Regions from separate parts of the Hymenobacter sediminicola genome, predicted to be linked through region 3. Evidence: riboswitches for the same ligand, from Rfam matches in the RefSeq annotation. Region 3 holds a riboswitch; each other region holds the start of a gene.
What was found. A riboswitch is a leader RNA that binds a small molecule or an ion and turns the genes downstream of it on or off. The one in region 3 is predicted to bind S-adenosylmethionine.
Positions count from the first base shown of each region.

Region 1 (4,212 bases), 140 kb from region 3:
AGCACATTAATAATCTTTTTATCAACGCATTACATATAAATATTTCTTTAAAATTAAGTCTAATTCGACCCACTTTCGGTATGGCTATCTGCATGTGTAGAGCGACATTCAGCAGAAACTAACAGCTTACTGGTATGAGCAAGACACACATTCTGATGTACCTGCTGTTGAGTTGGGCCACCGTGCTCAGCTCGTCTTGTAAAAAGGAGGAAACAGTGGATGGCCTGCGCATGATTGATGGCATACCTTATTACCACTTCACTGACAGCGACAAACCATGGCTATCCGCGCAGGAAGGCGAAGTCTGGAGATTTGAGAACCAGCAAGGCGTACAGCGAGGGTATCGAGTCAACAAAGTCTATCAACAAAATAAAGCTGATAAAAGAGAATACGGCCCTCCTGGAATACCTAGTGGTACACCTAAACTTTTGAGCTACCACGACCGAGTAACTGTTTGGTTGAGTGCCACTGATAGCATGCGCGGAACACAGGAAATACAATTTCATCGTGACGCTGCGATGCTTTCAAATTCGATATCCGGGGGATACGACAAGAATCGAAGCCAGTTTTACGTGGAAGGAATGTGGTACGGGTTTGTTGGCAATACGAATTTGAACAGCGACTATTTCAATTGTTGGGGTTTGAAGTTCCCACGCGGTGAGAACTTGAATGGTCCATTTATGCAGATCACAGTCCGGGGCCGGCAGTACAACGATGTCATTGCATTCATTGGCACAGATAGAGGACCCTCTTGCCCATCGGCACCTTCCTCTTTCATGCAGGAACTGTACTACGACCGCCGCGCGGGAATGGTGAAGATGGTCAGCAAAGCGGGCGAAGTGTGGGAAAGAGTGCCATAGCGGAACACTCTTTCCCGCTCTTCGCCTACCGGCTCGCGTCTTCGGCATTCCCCAGCTTGCTGTGCTTGCGGCCGTACCCGAAATAGATGCCTAGGCCGATAGCCAGCCACACGGCCAGCCGCAGCCACGTTTCCCACGGCAACGACACCATCATCAGCACGCAGGTCAGGATGCCGAGAATGGGCACCAGCGGCACGAACGGCGTGCGGAAGCCGCGCGGCGCGTTAGGCTCTTTCTTGCGCATAATCAGGATGCCCACGCACACCATTACAAAGGCCAGCAGCGTGCCGATGCTCGTCATCTCGCCCACTACCGAAATGGGCACGAAGCCGGCAAACAGCGCAATAAACAGCCCCAGCAAAAGATTCGACTGCAATGGCGTGCGGAACCGCTCGTGAATGCGGGCGAAAACCGGCGGCAGCAGGCCGTCCTTCGCCATGGAGAAAAATACGCGGCTCTGCCCCAGCAAATCCACCAGAATCACGGACGTGTAGCCGATGATAATGGCCAGAATCACGGCCGACGACAGCCAGGCATACGGCGTTTTTTCGATGGCAATGGCCACTGGCGCCGCACTGTCCTTGAACTCGGTGTAGTTAGCTAGGCCGGTCATCACGTGGCCGAAAAGCACAAACAGCACCGTACACACCAGCAGCGAGCCAATGATGCCGATGGGCATATTGCGCTGTGGATTCTTGGTCTCCTGCGCCATAGTAGCCACAATATCGAAGCCGATGAACACGAAGAATACTACGCCGGCCCCGCGCAGAATGCCGCTCCAGCCAAACTCGCCGAATACACCCGTATTCTGCGGAATGTATGGCTGGTAGTTAGCCGGATCAATGTATTGCCACCCCAGCCCGATAAACACCAGCACCACGGCCACTTTCAGCGTGACTACCAGCGCATTGAACCACGCTGAGCCTTGCGTGCCACGAATAATAATCATGGTAATGGCCAGCACAATGAGCATGGCCGGTACGTTCACAAAGCCGTGTACGATGCTTCCATCGGCGAGCTTGGCCGTTTCGAAAGGGGAAAGCACGAGCTGCGGTGGCAGGTTGATACCGTATTTGCTCAAGAATTTGAGCAGGTACTGCGACCAACTGATGGCTACCGTGGCAGCCCCCACCGAGTATTCCAGCACCAAGTCCCAACCGATAATCCAGGCAAACAGCTCACCCATAGTGGCGTAGGCGTAGGTGTAGGCTGAGCCGGACACAGGTACCATGGAGGCAAATTCGGCGTAGCACAGCGCTGAAAACGCACAACCCACCGCCGCCACAATGAAGGAAAGCGTAACGGCCGGCCCGGCATTGTTGGCGGCCGCAATACCGGTGAGGGAGAACAGGCCCGCCCCGATGATAACACCAATGCCGATGGTGATGAGATTGAAGCCGTTCAGGCTTCGTTTGAGAGTGTTAGCGCCCGTTTCAGCCGCTTCCTGCCGCAGCAGTTCCAATGATTTTTTAAGCATACAATAGGGCAGCACGAAGCGCAGCTTCGCGGATCAGTGAACAGGCCGGCGCCATCTGCCACGGGCAGAAGCGCAGAGCCGCATGCCAGCTAGGCAAGCGGGCCGGGCAGCCAGAAAATACAGGGGAAGAAAACGCAGGCAGGCATCAGCCTAGCCCATTACCAACCGACAAGGGATAGACCCGATCAGCAATTCCAGGTGCACTCAGCAGCAACAACAGCCTGTGCTACAACAGCCCCGGGCCTCCATAGGTAGGCGCCGGAAAGCAGCAGAAACAACGAAACGGGCAGTAAGGCGAGGCAGGAAATCCACGGCAACTTGTTTTTATATGGTCAGGAATTGGCACCGTTCCGGCAGTATCCGGGTGGTTGCCGACGCTTCATAGAGCCTGTCTCTCAGCGCCTCTGTATAAAAACAATCCTTTGTCGGTAAAGAATTGATGCGGCAAAGGTACGTTCGGCCGACGTGCATTTACAAACCGGCGTGTGGTACTTCCATAGCCACCTTGCGAAGAGCCGACCACACATTGCAGGTAAAGTTTAACCCCACTATTGACTTTTTTTTATTTCACCCGAACTATTCTATTTGAAAAAACTGGCATCTGAGTTGCGTATAGGCATTCCACAAGCACAAAAACTGCCCTCAAAGCGCAAGTGCCTCTTTTCTCAAATTCAACAATTCTAATACCTCTGTCATGAAAAATCCTCTCGTTCTGCTCGCTGTTTTTGCCTTTTCGGTTAGTGTAGCTTCAGCCCAGACAGCTACCACCAAACCCGACCGCAAGGCCAGAATGGAGCAGGCCGGCAAAACGCCAAAAACACCCGAACAGCGCGCCGACCACGCCGCGCAACGCCTCGCAAAGGAGTTGGGTTTATCCGCCGCTCAGACGGCACAAGTGCGTGAGCTGCACATTGTCCGGTACAAGGAAATGGAGGCCAAGCGCGCCCAGCTTGCCACCACCGACAAAACCCAGCGCCATCAGGCAATGAAGGCTGGCAAGGAGCGGTACGAAGCGCAGCTCAAACAAATCCTGAGTGCCGAGCAGTACACCAAATACGCCCAGCTGCGCGCTGAAAAAGCCGAAAAGCACAAAGGCCACCGCAAAGCCAAAGGTTAGTTTTCGCAGTGAATAAGCAAAGAGCCCCGCCAGCATTGGCGGGGCTCTTTTGTGCTTTGGTATTTTGAAAATACCGAGTCATCTTGAGCGGAGCGAAGGACCTTGTTATGCCCGACGCCGTTGATACTTGTGGGGGCGTGATAAGGTCCTTCGCTCCGCTCAGGATGACAACTCCTTTTTCGGTTCTTGGCCCTCAAACCAGCGCATGCGGTAGCAGTTGATAGCGGTTTCGCCAAGCTGCTCCAGAAGGCGGTAGTTAGCCACTGCTCCTACTGCCGCCCCAATAACGGGTACCAGCTGGGCCATTTTAGCGAGGTCGATGTAGTCGCGGTACTCCTGCTGGAAGGTGCGCCAATCGAAGTCGTGCACGTCGGGCGGAAGCGTGTGGCGGTAGGTTTCCCAGGTGGCAAGGCGCTGGTAGGTTTCATTGCGGGTGTGCTGGCTGCTGAAGGCCAGCTGGAAAATGTGCAACAGATAAACCCGCTCGGAATAGTCGCGCGCATCGTAGCCGTAGAGGGCGGCCACATCGAAAAGCAGCTTGAGCTTGATGCTGAGCAGCAGCGGAAAATCGGCGAGGCCGAGCAGGAAGCCACCGGCGCCCGTCACGGCTCCTTCGGCGGCGGCTGTATTGCGGTAGGCCCGGATGCGGCGTTGCACGGCCTCTTCGCGCTCCGCCAGCGTGCCCGTAAGAAGTGGCTTCTGCGTGACATACTCGGAGCCAAACAACACGCCGCGCACCATCTGCTTGATAGCCGAGG
Region 1 covers NZ_CP060202.1:2,703,058-2,707,269, forward strand. Annotated here, with positions in the region: gene H4317_RS11560 (hypothetical protein) at 135-860, shown strand; gene H4317_RS11565 (amino acid permease) at 886-2,337, opposite strand; SAM riboswitch class I at 2,659-2,752, opposite strand; gene H4317_RS11570 (DUF4890 domain-containing protein) at 3,032-3,454, shown strand; gene H4317_RS11575 (EcsC family protein) at 3,614-4,212, opposite strand, start outside.
Region 1: it holds a riboswitch for S-adenosylmethionine, as region 3 does, so the genes downstream of both, H4317_RS11565 (amino acid permease) here and H4317_RS12150 (homoserine dehydrogenase) in region 3, are expected to answer to the same signal.

Region 2 (4,212 bases), 1.1 Mb from region 3:
TGATTTGAGCGGTTTCAATCAGGAATCCGTCATGGCCGAAGGGCGAGTCCATCTCGGCGTACATGGCCCCCTGGATGTAGCGTGCCAGTAACTGCTGCTCGGCAGGCGGAAATAGCACATCCGACGTAATACCAATCACCAGTGTACGGGCCCGAATCCGCTCCAGCGCCGCCCGAATGCCGCTTCGGCCGCGCCCTACATGGTGCGTGTCCATTGTCCGGGAAAGGGCCACGTAGGAGTGGGCGTTGAAGCGGGCCACCAGCTTGTCGCCCTGGTAGCGCTGGTAGGAACTGGCCCTATAGTCGTCCAGCGCTTCCTCGTTGGGCTCGGTCTGGCTCCGCTGGTAAGCGTCATAGCTGCGGTAGCTAAGCAGGGCCACCGCCCTAGCTGCCCGCAGGCCAGCGGCGCCCCCATCGGGAGCAGTGGTAGAGTAACTTGGGTCGGCGAGAATAGCCAGCCGCTGCGCTTCATTGAACGCAATGCCCCAAGCCGAATGACGCGCATTGGTGGCCAGTAGCACTAGATTTTCAAACAAGGCCGGCCGCTGCACCGCCCATTCCACCGCTTGCTGCCCGCCCAATGAGCCACCAATTAGGGTATGAATTTGGTGCAGGGCCAGATGCTCCCGTAGCGCCTCATGCACCGCCACCAGGTCGCGGACGGTGAGAAGCGGAAACTCCTGATAAGCCGCCAGACCGGTTGTTTCGTCCACGGAAAGCGGACCGGTGCTGCCATAGCAAGAGCCCACCACATTGGCGCAGACAATAAACCAGTCCGCAGGGTCGAAATAGCAGCTTGCTCCGAACAGGCCGGGCCACCAGTCCAGCACGTTGGCGTTGGCGGTCAGGGCGTGGCATACCCATACCACGTTGTCGCGGGTGGGCTTGAGGTGGCCGTAGGTCTGGTATGCTACTTCCACCTGCGGCAGCACGGCGCCACTTTCCAGCCGTAAAGCACGGGGCAGCCGGAAGAAGTGCGGTTCGTCGCTCATAACTCGTCAAATGAAATTGAAACGGATACCCATTTCGGAATGCAGCTGAAGCCATGCTTCAGAATGCCTTTTATTAGTATAGCCCGCAGGCTGAGCCAGCTTCTGCCAGCTCAGCCCCGGCTATGGGCGGACAAGTAGGGCTACTTCCCTCTCTCACAAAAAAAGCAGCTTCTTGCCCGCGTACCGCTAGTCTGGAGGTGAAGCCGGCCGCCCTCTCAAAACGGCCGGACTTTACCCCTCTCTCTAGACCTCCAGCGTAGCGGCATGTTCGGGTTGCGGCTCCGGCAGCAGCGTGCTGTCCGAAGTCTGGGTTTTCTGCGGTACGGCATTGCGCACCGCCTCAAACGCCTGCGCCAGATCAGCGCGAATATCTTCGAAGTGCTCAATGCCCACCGACAAACGCAGCAACGTTGGCGTAACGCCGGCGGCGCGCTGCTCGGCTTCGGAAAGCTGCTGGTGCGTAGTAGCTGAGGGCTGGATGATGAGCGTTTTGGCGTCGCCGACGTTGGCCAAGTGGCTCACCAGTTTCAGGTTGTCGATAAATTGAGTCGCCGTATCCTTGCTGCCTCTGATGGCGAAGGTGAGCACCCCGCCAGCACCGCGGGTCAGGTATTTCTGAGCTAGCCCGTAATAGGGGCTGCTTTTCAGACCCGGATAGTTCACCGCTTCCACTTGCGGATGCTGTTCCAGCCACGTCGCGATGCGCAGCGTGTTTTCCACAGTGCGCTCCACGCGTAGGCTCAGCGTTTCGAGGCCTTGCAATAACAGGAAAGAGTTGAATGGGCTTTGTGAAGGCCCAAAATCGCGCAGCCCTTCTACCCGGGCCCGGATAATAAAGGCAATGTTGCCGAATGGCCCGCCTTTGCCAAATACCTCATTGAATACCAGCCCGTGGTAGCCCTCACTCGGCTCCGTAAACTGCGGAAACTTGCCGTTGCCGAAATCATAGGTGCCACCATCCACAATCACGCCCCCGATGCTGGTGCCGTGTCCGCCAATCCATTTCGTGGCCGATTCTACCACGATGTGCGCGCCGTGCTCCAGGGGCCGGAACAAGTAGCCGCCCGCCCCAAACGTATTATCGACGATTAGTGGCAGGTCGTGCTTCTTGGCAATGGCCGCAATCCGCTCGAAGTCCGGCACGCTGAAGCTGGGGTTGCCGATGGTCTCGAGGTAGAGTGCCTTGGTGTTCTCATCAATCAGTGCCTCAAACTTTTCTGGCCGGTCGCCATCAGCGAAGCGAACCTCAATGCCCAGCCGTTTGAAGGCCACTTTAAATTGGTTGTAGGTGCCACCATACAGATGCGTGGTACTCACAAAATTGTCGCCAGCCTGCAGAATGTTGTTGAGGGCAATGAACTGCGCGGCCTGCCCCGATGCTACAGCCAACGCCGCTACGCCGCCTTCCAACGCCGCAATACGCTGCTCAAACACATCGGTAGTCGGGTTCATCAAACGGGTGTAGATGTTGCCGAACTCCTTCAGCGCAAACAGGTTGGCGCCGTGCTCTGCATTCTTGAACACGTAGGAAGTAGTTTGGTGAATAGGCACTGCGCGGGACCCGGTTACGGGGTCGGGCTGCTGGCCGGCGTGGAGTTGGAGCGTCTCGAAATGAAGGGCTGGAGTAGACATAGTAGTCTTTGATTTTAAGAAAGAAGCAGGAGGAAAAGCGAAGTGAAATACGCTGAAACGGCTACTGTAATGCGCACAGGGGCCACAGCCTCAGTATCGGCTGACGATGCAGCACGGCAAACAGTAAACTGTGGGAGGGTCCGCCAACGGCCGCCACGGGAATGCCGGGCATAGGCGTTGGGGAAGGCAGGAGCGCTGGCTAACCGGAAATCAGGCTAGCAACAACACGCGCCGCAACAGCGCTTTCGCAGTCTAGAAGTAGAAGCCGCAATGGCAGGCTCAGAAACGCGGAAACCCAGCGGCGAGGCGGTATGCCAAGAGGCAACCGGGGCGGCAGGGTACGGCAGAACGAAAGCGAGGGTGTTTTCCATGGCACTCGAGTTATATGCCCCGTCGGCAAAAGCCGGTCGGGCAGGAATTGGCACCTTTCGCGCGGTCGAAGGTTGCCAGCGGGTCAGGGAGCCTGTTCTCTCGCCGCTTCTGTATAAATCCTATGAAAACTGCCCCGCCGCGAGCGGGGGAGTACCGAGTTGGTGTTGCAAAGGTATACGCGCAAATTTGATATCCGCAATAGCTGCGAAAAATATTTTACGTGTCAGCACAGATTGCTAGCAGTATTTATAAAATGCTATTAACATATTATAAATCAAAGTAATATGATTTTTAGATGCATGGTGATCTACGCTCAGGCTAACCACAGGCATCCAAACCAGGTGGCAGAACTATACTGATAGTGCCCGGATCAGTAGGGGTAAAACAAGTGTCTTCGGCCAATTAGAGCAATAAAAAAGCCACTCAGATTTGAGTGGCTTTTATAACTTTTCCTGTGTGGGGAAATCTATAATTTAGGCATCGTAAGCACTTGGCCTACCTCAATGTGGTCGGGATTAGAACCGATGATGCCTTTGTTGGCATCGTAGATCTGGTGCCATTTGGCAGCATCTCCGTAATGGTTTTTGGCAATTTTCGACAGCGAATCACCGCTTACTACGGTGTAGGTTTCACCTTGCTCAGCATTCGCGTTGGCATTGCCGAAAAAATCGGTACCACCTCCGGCAGCGGGCTTGTTAGCGGGCTCAACGGGCTTTTTTTCGCCTTCATTCGAGAGAAAATCAAACAGTCCCATAGTCGTGCGTTGGTTTTGGATGAGAGGGAGAAAGATTGACGAGAAACACAACGGTTGCTGGTCAGGGCTTTTTACGCCAAGGCCAACAATAAGTTATGAGCATCCGTGCGTCATATTCAGGCTTTGAAGTATTGAACAACTTGCGGGTTGCTGCCGTAAGAAGCCCAACAACTGCTACAATGCCAGCCAGTGCTTGGCGCGTGCATCAAGAGCAGTACTCATCTCCCAACCAACCATCAAGAAACGTATGAAAACCCTCTCCCATCCGTTCCGCTACCTGGCCAGCCTGCTCGTGCTGGTTTCGCTCTTCACGGCTTCCTGTGGAAGCAAAGAAGGGAAAGTAGAAGGAGTAAATATGCTGTACGGTACTACCAGCAAAGTATGGAAGACCGATAAGGAACTGGATGCTACCGGCGACAAAGTGAAGCAGACCGACGCGCAGGAAGACGAGCGGATTACTTTC
Region 2 covers NZ_CP060202.1:3,954,022-3,958,233, reverse strand. Annotated here, with positions in the region: gene H4317_RS16940 (homoserine O-acetyltransferase family protein) at 1-991, opposite strand, end outside; gene H4317_RS16935 (O-acetylhomoserine aminocarboxypropyltransferase/cysteine synthase family protein) at 1,235-2,623, opposite strand; SAM riboswitch class I at 3,002-3,114, opposite strand; gene H4317_RS16930 (LysM peptidoglycan-binding domain-containing protein) at 3,462-3,749, opposite strand; gene H4317_RS16925 (lipocalin family protein) at 3,997-4,212, shown strand, end outside.
Region 2: it holds a riboswitch for S-adenosylmethionine, as region 3 does, so the genes downstream of both, H4317_RS16935 (O-acetylhomoserine aminocarboxypropyltransferase/cysteine synthase family protein) here and H4317_RS12150 (homoserine dehydrogenase) in region 3, are expected to answer to the same signal.

Region 3 (4,212 bases):
GCAGCCAGCCTGAGGCTACACCGCCGCCTGTTTGCCGGCCGTTCTTTTCAGTTTCCCCGAACCATAGATACAGCCGTGCAGGATCCGGTTTTCCGGGCGTTGCTGCTACTGGGCATCATCCTGCCTTATGTCGTTGCATTGGTGATTAATACGTTGGTTTTCAAGCTGGATTATGCTTCCGGGCGCTATACCTGGACACTGGCACTACATACCAGCCTGAGCATCCTGTACTACCAGGCCAGCCTCCGTGCTGCGTCCAAGAAAAAACGTTCTTAGCTCTACTTACTATGAAAAAAGATCTTCTTTTTCCTTTGCTGACTTGGTCCCTGCTGACATCGTTGGTATACCTGGCAATGCTTTATGCGGTATTCTACAACTGGATGGATGCTGATACCGGATTATTCCGCGACGACAAGATGATTCTGCTGCCTGTGGTACCGGGGCTGCTGATGCTGCTGGCGGAAGGACTGCTCCACACATTTCCAATCTACCAGCACCGCGCAGAGGCGTTCCGCAACCACCTGAATCCAGTAAAAGGCATCTGGCTGCTGCTAGTGCTTTCATTGGGCACGTTGGTGTTCTGCTTTTCCCTCGATCTGCTTTACTGCCAGTTTGTGGATGCCAGCATTCCGCAGACCTACGCCGAAACCGTGGCCCAGATGTCGCTGAAAGGCGGGCGTGTCCCCGACGATTCTGTTGTTCGCTCGTTCGCGCAACTTCCTTTTTTCGCGCAGAACATCTTCATGAACATCATTTCCATCATTTTGGGCAACGTGCTGGCCCTCATGATTGGCCGTAGTATTGCGAAGCCCCTAGTGCCACAGCTCACTTGAGGCCTTATTCCGGCACCCAGAGTAAGCAGCCAAGCAGTACGCCTGAACTTCTGTTCTGAAGGCTGAAACGAAAAAGGGCCGGACGGCTTCTGGCACTTGTGCCGAAACCGCCCGGCCCTTTTTCTATTGCGTATTTCCGATGGCACCAGCGGCAGCTTCTACTGCTTGTCTACTGCTTGGGCAGCCCGCAACGAGCCCGGTAGCCGCACGACACAAATACCTGGCTCCCGCAGCCAGCGGGCCTGCGCCAACTGTTCTAGCCCAATAGTACCGGTCAGGTAGTGGCCCCGCACATCGGATTGGAACTGCTCATGCACGCGGCTAAAATCGGCCGGGTCTGGGGCTGTTTCCGCCGTAAACGTAACCAGTACTTCCACCTCAGCAGCGGCGGCCCCCAACGCCAGATGGGTTTGCTGGCGCAGTTTTTTGTACTCGTAGCGGTAGCCATAGGTGAGGGCCGACAGGTCGCTGAGCACGGCCGAAGCGGTAGGAAAAGCCCCGGCACCGCGGCCCAGAAAAAACTGCCGGTCGGCGAAACTGCTTTGGGTGATGAGGCCATTGTATTCGTCGTGCACATGCGCTAGTTCGTGCTCCGGCTTCACCAGGGTAGGCAGCACCGCCGCCGCAATAGTGCCGTTGGGCAAGCGCCGCGCTTCTGCCACCAGCTTCAGAGCATAGCCTTGTTCCTTCGCATACGCCGTAGCCAGTGGGCTTAGCCTGTCGATGCCAAGCGTAAGCAGTTGCTCAGGGGCCACTACCAGCCCAAAGGCATGGGCTAGCAGCAGCACCAGCTTGTTGCGAGCATCAAGACCTTCCACATCCAGAGCGGGGTTGCTCTCGGCGAAGCCCAAGGCCTGCGCTTGGCTTAATGCCTGCCCAAACGACAAGGCGTCGCGGTGCATGGCCGTAAGAATGTAATTGGTGGAGCCGTTGATGATACCTTCCACCGACTCCAGCAAATCCGTGTCGTAGTACTCTTCCAGATTGCGGATTACGGGCAGGCTGGCACAAGCAGCTGCTTCGTAGAGGAGCGGCGTGCCCGTTTCACGCTGCAACTCAATAAGCTCCCCCAGATGCTCAGCCAGCATCTTTTTGTTAGCCGTTACGACTGCTTTACCCCGGCGCAGTGCCTCGGTCACAATGAGGTAGGCTTCGTCAGCATCGTCAATCAATTCTACTATTACGTCCAACGCAGGGTCGTCGAGCAAGTCGTGGCGGCTGAAGGTAAACAGGCCTGGAGGCAACGTACGCGGCTTAGCGCGGTCCTTCACCCCGATACGCCCGATGCGGGCCCGCAGGCCCGGCGTACGCTCCAGTACCGTGTGCAGCCCCTGCCCTACCACTCCGAAGCCAAACAGCCCGATATTGATGTTTTTACGCAGCATATTCAATACCTAAACAGTCCAGGAAAACAAACCAGAAGTAGCCAGCCCAGGCCATAGTAGGGCAACATCAGCACAGGTTTTCTTTCCGAATGCCTGAGCAGCGGCAGTGGTAGCAGGTTGAGAACAGCATGTGGTACGCATAGGAAAAGGACGTATTGAGGTGAATGAAACGCCTCCCCTACCAAAGCACCTGATCAAGATTCCTTACCGAAATGGGCATAAAAAAAGCCCTTCCGATAAGTCAGAAGAGCCGCACCCGCAGCAGCGGGGCATCATTCAGCTTATCTTCTCCCAAGCCTGCCGTAGCACGCCTGAAACAGGATTTAGCACCTGGTATTGCTACTGGTTGCTAAGGCATCATAGGGCCTGTCCCTCCGCCTTTCTTGATAAGTACTCCGTGAAAGGAGCGCACGGCAAATATACAACCCGAAGCAGCAGACGCAAGTAGGTATACCTGCACTAGACATTTGCAGCGCGGCAACCAATGGCATTGGCCGGCGTTGTGGCTTTCTGTTACCTTTGAGTCCGCAAATTCCCCACCCAATACTCCAACCCCTACCCCAACCGCATGGCACGAGTGGAAATGACGATGCCCAAGATGGGCGAATCCATCATGGAAGGCACCGTCCTGAAATGGCTTAAACAAGTTGGCGACACCATCGAGCAGGATGAATCCGTGCTTGAAGTAGCAACCGACAAAGTTGATACCGAAGTGCCTGCCATTCATGCCGGCGTGCTGCAGGAAATTCTGGTGCAGGAAGGCCAGGTAGTAGCCGTAGGCGCTCCTATTGCTATTGTGGAAACTGATGCAGCCAATGCTGGTGCTTCTGCTCCGGCAGCTGCCCAAGCCACTGCTACCTCCTCCGACAACGGCGTGGCGGCAGTGCCCTATCTGCCCGAAGCCGGCGACCCACAGGCCAACCAAGCGCAGGCAGTGAGTGCCCCAGCCGCTCAGCCGCAGCCGGGCCGCTTCTATTCGCCGCTGGTGCTCAGCATTGCCCGCGAAGAAGGCATTTCGATGGCCGACCTAGAGTATCTGCCCGGTACTGGTAGCGAAGGCCGGGTCACGAAGAAAGATATTCTTGACTATGTAGCTGGCGGCAAGAAGCCACTTGGTGCTGCACAGGCGGCGGCAGCTCAACCAGCAGCTCAGCAGGCCCCCGCTACTCCTGCTCTTCAGGCAGCAGTTCCGGCAGCACAGCCAGTAGCCCAAACACCAGCGGCAGCGCCCAAAGCGGCGCCCTCAGTAAGTGGAAACCAGGAACTGATTGAGATGGACCGGATGCGCAAAATGATTGCGCAACGCATGGTTGACTCTAAGCGCATCTCGCCCCACGTTACTTCCTTCGTAGAGGCCGACGTGACGGACATCGTGAACTGGCGCAACAAGCACAAGGATGGCTACAAGAAGCGCGAGGGCGAAAACCTCACCTTCACGCCCATCTTCATCCAGGCCATTGCGCGCGCTATCCAGGACTTCCCGAACATCAACGTATCGGTAGAAGGCGACTACATCATCAAGAAGCGTGACATCAACGTGGGTGTAGCGGTGGCGCTGCCTTCCGGCAACCTCATTGTGCCCGTGATTCACAACGCCGACCAGCTTAACCTCAACGGCTTGAGCAAGCGGGTGAATGACCTCGCCAACCGCGCCCGCGCCAACAAGCTGAAGCCCGAAGATCTGGAAGGCGGCACCTACACGGTATCCAACGTCGGCTCATTCGGCAACGTGATGGGCACGCCCATCATCATGCAGCCACAGGTAGCCATCATGGCTGTTGGCGCTATCAAGAAGAAGCCGGCCGTCATCGAAACTCCGCAGGGCGACTTGATTGGCATTCGCCACTTCATGTTCCTGAGCCACAGCTACGACCACCGCGTGGTAGATGGCTCGCTCGGTGGCCAATTCGTGCGTCGCGTGGCCGACTACCTGGAGCAATTCGACCCGAATACGGCTATTTAGGTTGCCTCATTTACTGGAAAGCCCGTCGTTC
Region 3 covers NZ_CP060202.1:2,842,216-2,846,427, forward strand. Annotated here, with positions in the region: gene H4317_RS12140 (hypothetical protein) at 1-276, shown strand, start outside; gene H4317_RS12145 (hypothetical protein) at 312-833, shown strand; gene H4317_RS12150 (homoserine dehydrogenase) at 992-2,218, opposite strand; SAM riboswitch class I at 2,497-2,611, opposite strand; gene H4317_RS12155 (dihydrolipoamide acetyltransferase family protein) at 2,787-4,181, shown strand.

Region 4 (4,212 bases), 1.9 Mb from region 3:
TCCGCATCGGCCGAACCCAACAGCGCTGCCGCCACACCCACCGAGCGGGACGCGTCGTTGACGTGCACGATGGGTCCGGAGTAGTTGGGCGCAATCTTCACGGCGGCGTGCAGGCGTGAGGTGGTAGCACCACCGATGAGCAACGGCGTTTTCAGGCCGCGCTTCTCCATTTCCTGCGCCACGTACACCATTTCATCGAGGCTCGGTGTAATCAGGCCGCTTAGCCCGATGACGTCCACTTGCTGCTTGGCGGCTTCGTCGAGAATACGTTCCAGCGGCACCATCACGCCCAGGTCCACAATATCGAAGTTGTTGCAGGCCAGCACCACGCCCACGATGTTCTTGCCGATGTCGTGCACGTCGCCTTTCACTGTGGCCAGCAGAATTTTGCCGGCTGTTTGCCGGTCGCCGCTCTGCTTGTCGGCCAGCAGGTAGGGCTCCAAGTAGGCCACCGCTTTCTTCATCACCCGGGCCGATTTCACCACCTGGGGCAAAAACATTTTGCCCGCCCCGAACAGGTCACCCACCACGTTCATACCGGCCATTAGCGGGCCTTCAATCACCTCCAGCGGGCGGCCCACCAGCTGCCGCACCTCCTCGGTGTCCTGGTCGATGAATTCGGTAATGCCTTTCACCAGCGCGTGTTGCAGGCGTTCCTTCACCGGGAGGCTGCGCCAGGCGTCGGCCACCACTTCCACCTTGTCCTTCTGCTTCACCGTGTCGGCAAAGTCCACGAGACGCTCAGTAGCATCGGGGCGACGGTTCAGGAGCACGTCTTCCACCAGCTCCAGCAGGTCCTTCGGAACCTCGTCGTACACAGCCAGCTGACTGGGGTTCACGATGCCCATGTCCAGGCCGGCGCGGATGGCGTGGTAGAGGAAGGAAGAGTGCATGGCCTCGCGCACCACGTCGTTGCCGCGGAAGGAGAAACTGATGTTTGAGACGCCACCGCTGGTGAGGGCGCCGGGCAGGTTGGCTTTAATCCAGCGGACGGCCTCGATGAAGTCCAGCGCGTAGTTGCGGTGCTCTTCCATGCCGGTGCCCACCGTCAGGATGTTGGGGTCGAAGATGATGTCCTCGGCCGGGAAACCGACTTCGTTCACCAGGATATCGTAGCTGCGCCGGCAGATTTCGATGCGCTTCTCGTAGTTGTCGGCCTGGCCGTTCTCGTCGAAGGCCATAACCACCACGGCCGCGCCGTACTGGCGCACGGTACGGGCCCGCTGTTTAAATACTTCTTCGCCTTCCTTGAGCGAAATGGAGTTGACGATGCTCTTGCCCTGCACGCACTTGAGGCCGGCTTCGAGCACGCTCCACTTCGAGGAGTCAATCATGACGGGCACCCGCGAAATGTCGGGCTCCGAAGCAATCAGGTTCAGGAACGTAGTCATGGCCTGCTCCGAGTCCAGCATGCCTTCGTCCATGTTCACGTCGATGACCTGCGCGCCGCCTTCCACTTGGTCGCGGGCCACCTGCAGGGCCTGCTCATAGTTGCCGGTGCGGATGAGGCGGGCGAAGGCTCGGCTACCCGTCACGTTGCACCGCTCGCCCACGTTCACGAACAGACTGTCGGGATACACGCCGAACGGTTCCAGGCCACTCAGGCGGGTGGCTTTGGGTACTTCCGGTAACGCCCGTGGCGCGTATTTCTCCGCCAGCCGGGCCAGCTCACCGATGTGCTGGGGCGTGGTGCCGCAACAGCCGCCCACCACCGTCACCAGTCCGTCGGCCAGGTAGCCTTCCACCACGCCCGCAAATTCCTGGGCCGACTCATCGTAGCCACCAAACGCGTTGGGCAAGCCGGCGTTGGGGTAAGCCGAAATGTGTACGTCGGCAATGCGGCTCAGCTCCTTGATGTACACCTTCAGCTGGTCGGCACCGAGGGCGCAGTTCAGCCCTACGCTCAAGAGCGGCAGGTGGCGGATGGAGTTCCAGAAGGCCTCCACCGTCTGCCCGCTCAGGGTGCGGCCCGAAGCGTCGGTAATCGTGCCCGAAATCATGACGGGCACCACTTTGCCGCCTTCGTCGAAGAACTTCTGCACCGCGTACAAAGCTGCTTTGGCGTTGAGCGTGTCGAAGATGGTTTCGATGAGCAGCGCGTCGGAGCCGCCGTCCACGAGGCCGCGCACCTGCTCCAGATAGGCGGTGGCCAGCTCATCGAACGTCACGGCCCGGAAGCCGGGGCGGTTCACGTCGGGCGAGAGGCTGGCGGTGCGGTTGGTGGGCCCCACGGCCCCGGCCACGAAGCGCGGCTTGTCGGGCGTGAGGGCCGTAAACGCATCAGCCGACTCCCGCGCCAGCCGCGCCGACTCGTAGTTCAGCTCATATACCACATGCTCCAGCCCGTAGTCGGCCTGGGCGATGGTGGTGCCGCTAAACGTGTTGGTTTCCACCATGTCGGCCCCGGCCGCGAAATACTCGTCGTGAATGCCGCGGATAATATCAGGCCGCGTGAGGCTGAGCAGGTCGTTGTTGCCGCGCAGAGGCTTGGGGTGGTCGGCGAAGCGCGTGCCCCGGAAATCCTCCTCCGTGAGCGTATGGCGCTGAATCATGGTGCCCATAGCGCCGTCGAGAATCAGCACGCGCTGACGCAGGATGTCGTGGAGGGGAGACGCAGTAGTGGCGGAGGCAGGGAGGACGGTCGGCATATCGGCTCTTCTAAGGGGAATCAGCGGCAAAAAGTGCCTATCCAGAAAGAGCCGGGCGCGAAGGCCGGTTCCGTACTTATCTTCTTCCATTGCCCGCAAAGGCCCTGGAAAGGGAATTAGCACCTTGTTTTATTTCAGGTTGCTAAGACGTCGTCGGGCCCAGTCCCTCGGTCTTTCTGGATAAGTAACACAGCGAAGATACAACCGGAATCTTCAAATTTCAATTCGTAGAAAAGAGGCCTAGCAAGCCAGGAGCCAGCCGGAAGAGCAAAGAAGTTTTGAGCTGAATTAATATAATTGCTGGCATATAGTATCGTTTCCTAGTTGGTCGTTTCTGTTTCCCATTAATGGTTGACTATGCTACTTCGTTTCTACACTGTTGTGCTGCCGGGGCTGCTCCTATGGGCCGGAAATAGCCTGGCACAGAAAATGCCGGCCGGTACTGGCCTGCAGGGCACGTATTACAATGGGATGAATTTCGAGCAGAAGGTGCTTACCCGCTCCGACGCAGCTATTGATTTCAACTGGGACAAGAAGCCGCCTGCGCCCGGGGTGCAGGCCGAATATTTCTCGGTGCGCTGGGAAGGCTGGCTGCTGGTGCCTGAAACCGGCGAGTATGAGTTCAGTACCGTGATGGATGACGGGCTGCGTTTCTGGCTGGGCAGGAAACGCCTCATCGATTTCTGGCGCGACCAGGACCACGTGCCGGCTTCCGTGCGCATTCGGCTGGAAGGAGGCCGCTACTATCCGTTGCGAGTCGAATATTTTCAGAACCGCTGGGAGTCAAGGGCACTGCTACAGTGGCGCCGCACCGACCAGCCAACATCTGAATTCCAGCCCGTTAGCCAGCAACAGCTTTTTGCCGCTCTTCCGGCCACGGCTAAACCGATTCCTGAACCCACTCGCCCGCCCACCAGACCCGCACCCGCGCCACCTGTTGCGGTGCAGCCGGCGCCCCGGCCCGCCGCTGCCGCGCGCCAAACACGCCGGTCGGTGGCGGTAGCGCAGTCCAGAGCAACGGCGGATGTAGCCCCACCCCGTGCCAACGTTACTACGGATACGGCTGCCACGCTACCTGACTTAGGTGCATTACGGGCTGGTTCCGCTGTTACGCTGCCTAACTTGTATTTCACGCAGAGTACAGCTGCACTGCTGCCCTCGTCGCGGCCGGTGCTGAATGAATTGGCCCGTACGTTGCGGGCTCAGCCTACACTGCGCCTCGAAATAGGAGGCCACACGGATAATGTGGGAGATGTTGCTCTCAACCTGCGCCTGTCCGAGCAGCGGGCACGCGTGGTGCGGCAGTACCTCGTGCAGCAAGGCATCGACTCGGTGCGGCTAACGGCCCGTGGCTACGGCGGCACCCACCCCATAGTGGACAACCGTGACCCGCAGCAACGCCCCCGCAACCGCCGCGTGGAAGTGGTGGTGCAATAAACAGTACGAATTACTGCCTCCAGCCAGGTAGATGTATCTAGAGTTTCAGGATATTACTCAGCAGTAAGCTGTGCTTTGTGCCTGTTGCCCGCACCTGCTTGAAGAGGTAGTAGAAAAAAATAGTGAA
Region 4 covers NZ_CP060202.1:215,684-219,895, reverse strand. Annotated here, with positions in the region: gene metH (methionine synthase) at 1-2,648, opposite strand, end outside; SAM riboswitch class I at 2,722-2,835, opposite strand; gene H4317_RS00995 (PA14 domain-containing protein) at 3,006-4,085, shown strand.
Region 4: it holds a riboswitch for S-adenosylmethionine, as region 3 does, so the genes downstream of both, metH (methionine synthase) here and H4317_RS12150 (homoserine dehydrogenase) in region 3, are expected to answer to the same signal.